3 regions of the Desulfovibrio fairfieldensis genome follow, and region 3 is predicted to be linked to each of the others. Evidence: predicted binding sites of a transcription regulator. Region 3 holds the regulator's gene; each other region holds the start of a gene.
What was found. The regulator sigma-54, encoded in region 3, starts transcription at its own class of promoters, with help from an activator protein. The targets are predictions, from matches to a motif close to CTGGCACGGNNNNTGCTT.

Region 1: the regulator sigma-54 is predicted to act here: its motif matches at 1,642-1,659, upstream of AXF13_RS02605 (DVU0150 family protein).
Region 2: the regulator sigma-54 is predicted to act here: its motif matches at 1,885-1,902, upstream of AXF13_RS15475 (periplasmic heavy metal sensor).

The regions. Positions count from the first base shown of each region.
Region 1 is NZ_CP014229.1:605,012-609,020, forward strand. It holds gene AXF13_RS02600 (sigma 54-interacting transcriptional regulator) at 1-1,516, opposite strand, end outside; gene AXF13_RS02605 (DVU0150 family protein) at 1,741-2,043, shown strand; gene AXF13_RS02610 (sulfite exporter TauE/SafE family protein) at 2,062-3,126, shown strand; gene AXF13_RS02615 (DUF4881 domain-containing protein) at 3,140-3,733, shown strand; gene AXF13_RS02620 (hypothetical protein) at 3,802-4,009, shown strand, end outside.
Region 2 is NZ_CP014229.1:3,653,405-3,657,413, reverse strand. It holds gene AXF13_RS15480 (ATP-binding protein) at 1-1,760, opposite strand, end outside; gene AXF13_RS15475 (periplasmic heavy metal sensor) at 2,004-2,507, shown strand; gene AXF13_RS17190 (hypothetical protein) at 2,919-3,062, opposite strand; gene epsC (serine O-acetyltransferase EpsC) at 3,055-3,972, opposite strand.
Region 3 is NZ_CP014229.1:1,418,921-1,422,929, reverse strand. It holds gene rapZ (RNase adapter RapZ) at 1-867, opposite strand, end outside; gene hpf (ribosome hibernation-promoting factor, HPF/YfiA family) at 944-1,483, opposite strand; gene rpoN (RNA polymerase factor sigma-54) at 1,521-2,951, opposite strand; gene AXF13_RS06005 (CTP synthase) at 3,194-4,009, opposite strand, start outside.

The sequences.
Region 1 (4,009 bases), 810 kb from region 3:
CGCCCACGATCAGCACGTCGGCCAGAACCTGGGAGGCCTTCTGGATCTGGCCGTAGAGGGTCTGCATGGGCAGGGAGGTGCCCACCAGACCGCGGACCGGCAAATCCGCCGGATCGGGTAGGTCCTCCACCGGTTCCCTCTGCTGTTGGGCGTTCTGTTCCGCCGCCTGGGAGATCTGGTCGGCCTTGGCCCGGCGCAGCCTGGCGAGCAGAATGTTCACATTCCGTTTGATTCTTTCCAGTTCCAGCGGCATGGGGGGAAGATTGAGCGCGTCGGCGCTGTCGTGCTCGTTGCGGTTGCGCAGCTCGCCGGAAAGCCTGTTCAGGCTCTTGCCGGTGCTGTGGGCCAGCCACCAGAGGCTCAGGCCCAACAGCAGCGTGCCGCCCAGAAAACACAGGGAATAAATGCTCAACAACTGCATGCCCGTGCGCGTGGAGGTAAAGCTGCTGTCCAGCATGCCGAGGCCGCCGACCACCACACGCGGCCCTTCCGGTCCGGACATGAAGGTCACCGGCGCGTAGCTTACGCCCTCCACTCGATTCTGGCCGGTATTCCAGACCGGTCCGGTGCCCGAGAGGGAAAGCTGGCCGGACCGGCCGGCCTGCACCTCGGCTACCATGGTCCAGTAGTTGATATGCTCGGGGCCGGGCCGGAAGGCCGGGCTGAAGCCGGGGCGGCCGAAATCTCCGCGAAAACCGGCCCGTACCGCGTCGGAGCTCAAGAGGCTTTCGCCGGAATCCGCGTCCAGGCTTTCGGACTGGAAGAGCATCCAGCCGTCCCGGTCGAAAAAGAGGCTGCGCACACGGGTTTCCTCGCCGCCGTTGATGGGTGCGTCGGGCGAGGAAAACAGCGACATGGTGTCGCGCAGGGCCTTGAGATCCAGCGAAAGAATCAGAATGCCCTGAAAATTGCCCGCCGCGTCGTAAATGGGCGTGGAAAAACGCAGCACATAAAACGCCAGGCTTTGCAGCGACTTGTCGATGGGCACCATGGAATAGGTTACTTCCAGCGGCTGGCCCACGTTGACGTTGCCGGATTTCTGGCCGGGACTGATGTTGTGGAAGGGGCCCGCCGGGGCGTCCAGAGCCACGTGGGGGGGCACGGCAATGATTTCGCCGCCGTAATTGAGGAGAAGATAGCGGTTTTCCGGCGTCAGGCCCATGAAGGCCACTTCGCGATAGCGCAGGCCGTCGGCCCGGGAGCGGAATTTGAGGCGGCGCACCATCTCCTGCCGGTCCATGGAGCCGGCGGCCAGGATCAGCAACTGGTTGCGCGTTTCCACCAGGGTCTGCTCCAGCGCAAGGCTCATTGCCTGGGCCTGAAGTCGCGCGTTGCGCGTTATTGCACGATTGACGATGTTTTCGATGCTGCGCCCGGTGGCGAAAAAGATAAGCGCCAGGACCAGGGCCAGCAAGGGCAGCCCCAGCATCAGCATGCGGCCGGCGAGGCTGCGATTCGCAAAAAAAAGGGCGGTTTCCACGGAGCTTCCACCGGTGACGGAGCCAAAAACGCGCATACTCCTCCCTATTTGCGCAAAAAAGCGCAATCTCTGGACGGAGCATAGAAAAAAACAGCTCTTTTGACAAGGTCCTCAACGGATTTTGCCCGTATAGCGCGAAAAAAATCACCATAAATCACGCAATGGCACGGGCATTGCTAATATTTTCACAATTGCGCTGACAGGTAGTTTGATGCGGCGGCCGTGCCGCCTGATGGGAACCAAACAATGTGGAGGATGTCATGAAGAAAATGCGCAGGCTTTGGACCTGGATTATGGGCTGCGCGCTGATGCTGCCCGTACTTATGCCATCATTGGCTCTGGCGGCCAAGAAAAAGGCCGACGTGGTCATCGTGGCCGACACCCGCAAACTGGACGGCCTTCTGTACTGGTGGGCGGAGATGTATAATGAAAGCCACTTCTTCTTCGCTATTCTGACCATGATCATCATTCCGATTCTCGGTTGTATCCTCGGCCTTCTCGCCGACGTCGTCATGTCGCGCATCGGCATCGACCTCAAACACCGCGAACTGGCTGAAAAGTAGCCCGGAAAGGAGGCAGATATGGATTGGCTGTATATTTTGATGCCCATTTCCGGCGTGAGTATTTTCTGGCCCGGTCTGGTCATTCTTGGTTTGGGCGTCGGCGTCATCGGCGGCTTCTTCGGTCTGGGCGGCGCCTGGATGGTGACCCCCGGTCTGAATATTCTCGGCTTCCCCATGGCCTTCGCCATCGGCACCGACGTGGCGCAGATGGCCGGTAAATCTCTGATTTCCACCATGCGGCACGGCAAGTTCGGCAACGTGGACTACGCGCTGGGCCTGACCATGCTGGTCGGTACCGTCGTGGGCGTTGAAATCGGCGCCCAGATGGTCATGTGGCTTGAACGTATCGGCTCGGTGGACAAGGTCGTCCGCTGGCTGTACGTGGTGCTGCTTGTTCTGCTGGCCTGGCTGGTCTTCCATGACGTGGCCCTGCGCCGCAAGAAGGAGCGCGAAGCCAAGGCTCACAAGCAGGAACTGGACAAGAGCGCCGTGGGTCTGGACTGGGCCACCAAGCTCCAGGCCTTCAAGGTTCCTCCTGTCGTGCACTTCAAGCATGCCAACATCACCTGCTCGGCGTGGCTGCCTATCATCGTCAGCCTGTTCACCGGCTGGCTGGCCGGTATCCTGGGCATCGGCGGCGGTCTGATCCGCATGCCCGCTCTGGTGTATCTGATCGGCTGCCCGACCCATCTGGCCGTGGGCACGGACCTTTTCGAAGTGGCCATCTCCGGCCTGTACGGCACGGCGTCCTATGCGTATAAGGGCCGTGTCGAACTGCTGGCCGCCATCATCATGCTCTGCGGCGCGGCCATCGGCGCCCAGATCGGCACTGTCGCCACCAAGTACGTCAAGGGCTACGGCATCCGCATCGTGTTCGGCCTGGCCGTGCTCGGCTGCCTGATGTCCGTCGTGCTCAAGCTGCTCCAGGCCCAGTTCCCCGTGTACGGCTGGATCCTCGGACCCTTGGCTACTGTGGAAGTACTGGGCTTCGTGAGCGCCATCTCCATTTACATCACCATCCGGATGGTCCAGGGCGCCAAGGCGGAACTGGCGGCCAAGAAGCAACAAGCCGCCGGCAACTAGAAGGAGACAAGCCATGAAAATACGTAGTTTGCTGCTTACGCTGGTCCTGGCCCTCTCCTTTGCTCTCGCGGCCTGCGACTTTGACGGCGGCGTGGAACAGGGCCGTTGTGTGGCCTTCGACCCGGCCGCGAAAACCCTGACCATCGTGGTGGACGTGACTCACGATCAGTCCGCGCCCCATTACAGCGGCGATGTGCATACCTTCAAGCTGCCCGCCGAAGCCCGCGACATGGGCCCGGCCCCCACTGTGGGCGGCCGCCTGATGATCGAACTGGATAAGTCCGCTCTGCTGCTCTATGACCCGGATTCCAAGAGCATCAAGGAACTGCCCGTGCAGTTCACGGACGTGGAGAAGAACATCAGCGCCAAGCATCCCAAGGTCGCGGGCAAGACCTTCCCCGTCGTGGACAAGGAAAAGCAGACCGTCACCGTGTACTCCAAGCGCCTGCAGGCTCTGGTCACCTTTAAGGTGCCTGTGCCCGCGCTGGATCTGCCCCCCTATGTCTGGACGGCCGGCGACGAAATGCGCATTGCCTACCGCAATGCCGACAAGGGCCAGGCCATCCGCATCATGAACGTGAGCAAGACCAACATCTTCCAGAAGTAAATCCGCCGTAGAACCGGGAGCGGGGCGCGAGCCCCGCCCCACGGGGCGGCGCGGGCCGGAGAAATGCCATGAACAGTTACAAACAATCCCTGTATGTCGGGCTGATTCGCGTTATGGCCAACCTGCTCATGCTGGGGGCGGTGTTCCTGTCCATGTACCGGGCCTCCCAGTGGTCGTCGTGGCCGTCGGAAGCGGTGTTCTGCTGCTGGTTTTTCGGCATTACCGTGCCGGTCTGGACCGGGGCCTTTTATCTGACGCGCCTGATCCGGCGGCGTT
Region 2 (4,009 bases), 1.5 Mb from region 3:
AACGTCGAGCCCTTGCCGGGCTGGCTGAACACCTTGATCTCTCCCCCGTGCCGCTCCACGATCTGCTGGGTGAGCACGAGCCCCAGTCCGGTGCCCGAGGCCTTGGTCGTGAAGTACGGGGTGAAAAGCTGGGCCACGGTCTGGGCCGACATGCCGCAGCCCGTGTCGCTGATGCTGATGCTCCAGAAAGCGCCGTCCGCGGCCTGCGCCTGGCCGCTTTCCAGCGCGACCTCGATGCTGCCGCCCGGCTCCGTGGCCTGTACGGCGTTGACCAGCAGGTTGAGCAGGGCCTGAATCAGGCGGTCGGGGTCGAGCCGGACCTCGCCCTGGGGCCCGTCGCCGAGCCGGGGCAGGCGCAAATGCACGGCCACGCCCTTTTCTTCCGCGTCCGAGGAAATCACCCGCACGGCCTGTTCCAGAACGTTTTCAATGCGCACGGACTGCAAACGCAGATCAAGCGGCTTCGCCACGCTCAGCAGATCCGACATGACGCGGTTCAGGCGCTCGGTTTCCTGAATCAGAATATTTCCCGTGGCATAGGCCATTTTGTCGTTTTTCAGCTTTTCGGTCAGATAGGTGGCGTAGCCCTTGATGGAGCTGAGCGGATTGCGGATTTCATGGGCCACGCCCGCGGCCAGGTTGCCCAGCGCGGAGAGCCGTTCGCTCTGCCGGAGCTGTTTCTGAAGCCTGCGGATCTCGCCCAGATCGCGCAAGATAAAGAGATAGCCCAGAAACGCGCCCTCGCTGCCGATGATTTTCGCGGCGCTGAGGCTGACCGGAAGCGGATTGGCCTTGGAGCGGAAAAGGTCCGCGTCGCGCTCCGGAATAACCTTGCCCGCGTCCAGCTCGTCCATCAGGGCCTGCCAGTCCAGCACCGGCGCGTCATGCAGGGAAGGCGGCGTCTTTTCCTGCCCGGAAAGGCCCAGCATGTCCCGCCCGTGCCGGTTGCTCAGGGAAATGATCCCGTGCGGGTCCGTCACCACCAGCCCGGCCGGAAGGCTGTTGATGACCTGCGCGGCCAGGGCCTGCGTATCTTCCAGCATCCTTTTGGAAAACCGGTAATTCTGGATGTAGAACAGCAGCACGATGCCCACCAGGCCCGCCAGGGTGACAAGACCGGCTATGGCGCTGAGATGAAACACGTATTCGTGCAGGTTGGCCGCGAAATGCGAAGCATCCAGGCCCACAAAGATATACTTGTCCTCCAGTTCGCCGGACGGCATCCGGGCGTGGTGGCCGCCCCGCATCATGCGGCCCATGCCCATATGGCCCGGCATGCCCGCGCCGCCGCGCGGGCGGGAAGGGGTAAAAATCTTGTAGGTTTCAAACACGCCCGGATCGTTCGGATCAAAACGGCTTTGGGAGTTGTCGCCCACATGCAGTTTTTGCAGTTCCTCCGGACTGTACAGAATCGTTCCCACCTGATCCGGGCGGCTGTGGATCAAAACCCGCCCGTCCGCGGCCACCAGGGCGATGTACGCGACGCCCGGCTGTTTCGCCACCTCCTCCACCAGGCCCAGCATGGGATTTTGCCGCATATGCCCGAAGGAGCGGGCGCTGCCCTCCAGAGCCCAGATCAGCACATCGGCCCGGCCCTGCATGTTTGCCAGCATTTGCCGCTCTTCCTGTTCCGCCCCCCGCGTGACCATGAAGGCCGCGGCGCAGATGCCCGCCAGGGCGAGCCCCGCGAAGAGCCGCCAGAAAAAACGCCAGTGCCGCCGCTTTTCCAGATGGGAGAGTGGAGAGTAGTGATCCTGCATACGATTCCTTTCGTGTAACCTTTTTACCCGCAACGGGTAAAAAGGTTACGTTCTTCCCCCGCGCGGCGCAATGCTCTTTCAGGTTATTTTTGATTACATTAATTATTTAAAATAGTTATTCATAATGGCACGCGCCTTGCTATATGCAGGACAGCTCGCCTGAAACGCAAAGGCGACACCTTATACATCTAACATCCGTGCATACCGCAATGGTTCCGCACACAACCCCTTCGGGAGGACACAATGAAAAAGGCTAACACTCTGCGCATGACGTCTCTGGCCCTCGCGGCGATGCTGGTTCTGGGCTTTGCCGGTCTCAGCCAGGCCCGCGGCTACAGCAACGGCGGACCGGGCTATGATGCCCCGCTGTCGCAGGAACAGGAGACCAAGGCGCAGCAGATTTTCAGCAATCACTATGAAAAAATGGACGCCGTCCGGCAGTCCCTGATCACCAAACGCGCCGAACTGGATGCCCAGATGAGCAGCGTATCGCCCGACAAGGGCAAGATTGAAAGCCTGTCCCGGGAAATCGGCGAACTTGAAGGCAAGATGCGCTCCGACCGCGCCGACCTCCGGGCCCAGCTCGACAAGGAAGGCCTGCCCATGGGTGGCTACGGCATGGGCCACGGTTACGGGCTGGGGCATCGTTACGGCATGGGCAACGGCTACGGCCCCGGCATGCACCACGGCGGTTACGGTTCGGGCCACGGTTACGGGCACGGCGGCCGCGGCGGCTGCTGGAGATAAGATCCTGTGCGCGGCGTGCCGCGACGTGCCAGAACAGAAAAGGGCGGGGATTCCCCGCCCTTTTCATTTCCGGGCCGCGCCCGCACAACAACAGGACAGGCCCGGAAGACGCACTGTTTCCAAATTACCCGCTGCCGGAAACTGTTGCCGTGAAACGACGCGGGCAAGGAAAAAGGATGCTCTGAAAACAGCTCCCGGCGCGGATCAAGTCTGAAATGTTCCAGAGCAGTTCACCACTGAAACGCTATAGGTTTCAGTGGGTTCATTCCGACAAAAAATGCGATTATCGCTGCTGTCGGTCCCCGTATGGCTCCGTTGTCGCCAACGGGGACAACCCTTCGGCCTGCCTTCGGTCGCTTTGCCGGAATCCACGCCGTGTTCGGCTTCAGAGCATTTCAAGGTTGAAATGCTCTAACGGCTGCCCACGCCGACGCCCACAACCGCCTCTCCTTTGGGACGCACCTCGATATTCTGTCCGGCGCAGGCGGCCAGGGCCAGAAACATCAGGCAAAGTCCCAGGGCGAGCAGGCGGCGGGCAATCGTTTTCTTACGCATACGGCTTCTCTTGGGAGATCCTGGCTCCGGCGGGCACGTCGCTGGTGATCCAGACATTGCCGCCGATGACCGCGCCGGCGCCGATGGTGACCCGACCCAGGATGGTGGCCCCGGCATAGACCGTGACGTTGTCCTCCAGCACCGGATGCCGGGGAATGCCCTTGGTCAGCGTGCCGTCGGGATTTTTGGGAAAGGACAGAGCCCCCAGGGTCACGCCCTGGTACAGGCGGCAGTTGCGCCCCAGAATACAGGTTTCGCCGATAACCACGCCGGTGCCGTGGTCGATGAAGAAATCCTCGCCGATGGTCGCGCCGGGGTGGATGTCAATGCCCGTGCGCGAATGGGCCATCTCGGAAATGATGCGCGGGATCACCGGTACCTTGAGTGTATACAACTCATGGGCGATGCGGTGGTGGAACATGGCGTGCATGGACGGATAGCAGAAAATGGTTTCGCCGGGACTGGTGGCCGCCGGATCGCCCTCATAGGCGGCCTGGGCATCCCCGGCCAGCAGACGGCGGATTTCGGGCAACCGGTCCATGAACTTCAGGGCCGCCGCCGTGCCTTCGCTCTCGCAGGCCTCGCAGGGCGTGGCCGCGTGCCGCCCCTCGCAGGAAAAACAGAAGCCGCGCAGAATCTGCTCGCTCAGCTTGTGGTAAATGGAGTCCAGATTGGCCGCAAGGTGGTAGCGCATGGACTCGCGCCGGATTCTGGTCGAACCGAAATAGCCCGGAAAGACGGCCGCGCGCAGGCGCTCCATGATTTCCTTCAAGGCGTCCAGCGAAGGCATGGCCGCGCCCTGGGCCGGACGGTGCCAGACGGCGTCCAGGGACGAGGAGTGGCAGAGACGCTCCACCACAGAGTCCAGTTCCGGCATGCTCACGGTCGTGTCGTCATGCAGAGTGCTCATGGGCGATATCCTGTTGTTTTTCCTCTTGTACACGCCC
Region 3 (4,009 bases):
CGAGCGGTGCCGCCCGCCGGTGCAGCCCACGGCGATGGTAATCCGGTAGCGGCCTTCGGCCTCCATCAGGGGCAACATGAAAAAAAGCAGGTCCAGCAGTTTCTTGCGGAATTCCACCGCGCTGGGCGAGGCGAAAACATAATCGGCCACGGCCTTGTCCTTGCCGCAAAGGGGACGCAGCTCTTCCACAAAATACGGGTTGGGCAGAAAGCGCAGATCAAAAACCGTGTCGGCTTCTCGGGGCACGCCGTACTTGAAGCCAAAGGAAATCACATTGACGCGGATAGCCCGCAATTTGTCCTTGTTGCCGCTCCAACGCTTTTGAATGGAACGCCGCAGGTCATGGATGGAAAAACGCGAAGTGTCGATAACCAAGTCGGCCATTTCCCGCAAAGGGCGCAGGCGGTTGCGTTCGGCGGCCAGGGCGGCTTCAAGGCCCATGCCCTCCCGCTCCAGCGGATGCGGGCGGCGGGTGGTGGCGTAGCGGCGCATGAGCTCCTGCGCGTCAGCCTCCAGAAACAGCAAAAGCGGACGGATACCCTTGGCGGCCATAACGCTCAATGCGTCGTTGATTTCATCCGGGAAATTGCTCTGACGCATATCCATGCCCAAGGCAATGCCCATGAAATGACTCATGGAAGGGCGTTCCATCATAGCGGCCATTTCCGGGGCCAGACTTGCGGGCAGACCGTCCACGGCGAAATAGCGCAGATCTTCAAAAACCTGCACGGCCGTACTTTTGCCCGCGCCGGAAAGACCGGTGACAATACAGACCTGCACAGGGCGATCATGGGCGACTTTGGGCGTGTCAGCAGATGAATCCGGATCGGACGGACTGCGGCAGGGGGGCTGCTGTGACGTGCTCATACGTATACTTCACTGGGAACCACCGGGCCGATCTTCGTGCGAAGACAGGCCCGGCGGAAAAAGTATGGCGGAACGGCTACAACACGGGATCAATCAGGGCGTAGCCTGTAGTGCGCCGTCGGTAAACCACATTGACGCGATTGCTTTCGGCATTGAGAAAGACCAGAAATTCGCTGCCGATGGAATCCAGTTGCATCAGCGCCTCATCCAGGTGCAGCGGCTTTGGCGCGAAGCGGTCCGTGCCCACCACGGTCTGACTTTCCTCGGGCTGGGCTTCCAGATTGTAGGTAAAGACGTCCACATCGGCATTGCGGGCCTTACGGCGCTGTTCCTTGACGCGGGACACCTGACGCTTGATCTGGGCTTCCACCTTGTCGGTCACAAGGTCGATAGCCGCGTACATATCGGAGGTCTGCTCGGTGGCGTTGATATGCAGGCCCTCGCCGGAAACGGTCACTTCGCAACGATGGCGGAATTTATCCACCGTCAGCACGACGCTTACTTCCAGACCCGCGGACTTGCCATAAAACCGCCCCAACTTTTCCATGCGGCGGCGGGCATACTTCTTCAAATGATCGGAGGCCTCAAAATTCTTGAAGGCGAAAGAGATATTCATGCGTTCCTCCTTGGGATTGCAAAGCACCGCTGTGAGATCAGAAGTGCTCCTTACGCCGTGACGACGAGGGAATGTCCAGCGCCGTGCGGTACTTGGCCACCGTACGCCGGGCAATATTCACTTTCAGGCGCTCCTTGAGCATTTCTCCGATGCGTTCGTCACTCAAGGGGGCCTTGGAGTCTTCATCGGCTATGAACTTCTTGATCAGCGCCTTAACGCTTTCCGAGCCGACCTGGCTGCCGTCGTCCAGCTCAAGGCCGCTGTTAAAGAAGAACTTCAGCTCAAAAATCCCGTGGGGCGTCGCCACGTATTTGTTGGTAGTGATCCGGCTTACGGTTGATTCGTGCATGCTGATATCGTCGGCAATGTCTTTTAGAATCAGCGGAGCCAGTTTGGTGACGCCGCTTTCAAAAAACGGCTGCTGGTGGCGCACAATGCTCTCCACCACCTTGTACAGCGTACGCTGGCGTTGATACAGGCTCTTGATCAGCCAGGAGGCCGAGCGCATTTTTTCCGTACAGTATTCCTTTTCCTTATCCGAGGAAGATCCCATATTCATCTGGCAGAGCGAGGAAAGCTGCAACTGCGGCAAACCGTCTTCATTGAGCAGAATGACGAATTCATCGCCCATCTTGTACACAAAGACGTCCGGGCTCACATAGGTGGGTTCGCCGCCGCCGAAACTGGCGCCGGGCAGTGGATCAAGGCTCTGGATGATGTTCAGATATTCCTTGAGTTCCTCCATATCCAGCTTGAACTTGCGCAGCAGAGGCTTGTAGCGCTTGGCCTCCAGATCTTCCAGGTGAGACTGGACCAGATCGAGAAGAATGGGATCCCGGTCATAGTTCAGACTTTTCAGCTGGATCAGCAGACACTCGCGCGCGTCGCGCGCGGCCACCCCTATGGGATCAAAAAGCTGCACTCTTTCCAGTACCGCCCGCACCTCGTCGGGCGTGGATGTGGTCATCTCCGCGATTTCTTCCAAGGTGGCCTGCAAATAGCCGGAGGAAGCCAGATTGCCGATGATGACCTCGCCGATTTCCTTTTGCGCCTCGGTCAGCATGGAAAGGCGCAGCTGCCAGAGCAGATGCCCTTCCAATGTGGGCTTGGCGGCATAACGGGCTTCCAGAGGAGAAATTTCTTCAGCCGCTTCAAAGTCACGCGGCTGTACTTGGCGCGGAGTGCTGGCGAACTCGCCGAGATAGTCCTCCCACGAGGCATCCTTGGCGAGTTCCTTGTCGTAGACCTCTTCTTCAACGGCCTCCCGGCGCTCTGTCTGGGCGGCCTGATCCGAAGAAGACTCATCACCCGAGAGCTCCTCAAGAAAAGGATTGTCCAGCATCTCCTGCTGCACGGTTTCCAGCAGTTCCACGCGCGAGAGCTGAAGCAGCTTGATGGCCTGCTGTAACTGCGGCGTCATGACCAGTTGCTGAGCCAATTTCAATTGCTGACGAAGTTCCAGTGCCATGTCTGCTCTTTTAGGCTGATAAGCTACAATGTCTGAACGGAGTTCTCATTTACAAAAATTGTGCCATATGCTGAAAAATTATGCAATAGACGGAAGCTGCGAACAAAAAGGGAAAGGCCGCAAGGCTTGCGCCGGGCGGCGCGCCCCTACGGAAACCGCAGGGAACCAAGTCTCAGTTACGGCAAAGGGGAGGCCTCAGGCCTCCCCTTTCAGACATCACAAGCCAAGCGACAAAACGGCGCTCAGGCTTTGGATTGCTTTTTGGCCGCCTTGATGAATTCGCGGAACAAAGGATGGGCTTCCATGGGGCGGGATTTGAACTCGGGATGGAACTGACAGCCCAGGAACCAAGGATGGTCGGGCAGCTCCATAATTTCCACCAGAGAGTCGTCCGGCGCCGTGCCGCTGAAGGCCATGCCCTTCTGGCCCAGAATTTCCTTAAAGGCATTGTTGAACTCATAGCGATGGCGATGCCGTTCGTCCACCATATCCTTTTTGTAGGCTTCGTGGGCCTTGGTGCCGGGCAATACCTTGCAGGGATAGGAACCCAGACGCATGGTGCCCCCCTTATCACTGCTGGCGTCGCGTTTTTCCACATTTTTGGTGCGGAAGTCGAACCATTCGGTCATCAGGTAAATAACCTTGTGGTCGGACAGGGGATTGAACTCCTCGGAATTGGCGTCGTCCAGACCGGCCACATGGCGGGCAAATTCAATGACAGCGCATTGCATGCCCAGACAGATACCGAAGAAGGGCACGTGTTTTTCGCGGGCGTAGCGGATAGCCGCGATCTTGCCCTCCACGCCGCGGTAACCGAAGCCGCCGGGCACCAGAATGCCGTCACAGCCCTTGAACACTGAAGCCGCGTTGTGTTCGGTCACATTTTCGGAGTTGACGTAGCGCAACTCCACAGCCACCCGGTTGGCCACGCCGCCGTGGATCAGGGCTTCGTGCAGGCTCTTGTAGGCTTCTTTCAGGTCAACATACTTGCCCACAATGGCAATGGTCACCTTGCCCTGGGGATTGGCGCTGTCGTGAACCAGCTTTTCCCAGGATTC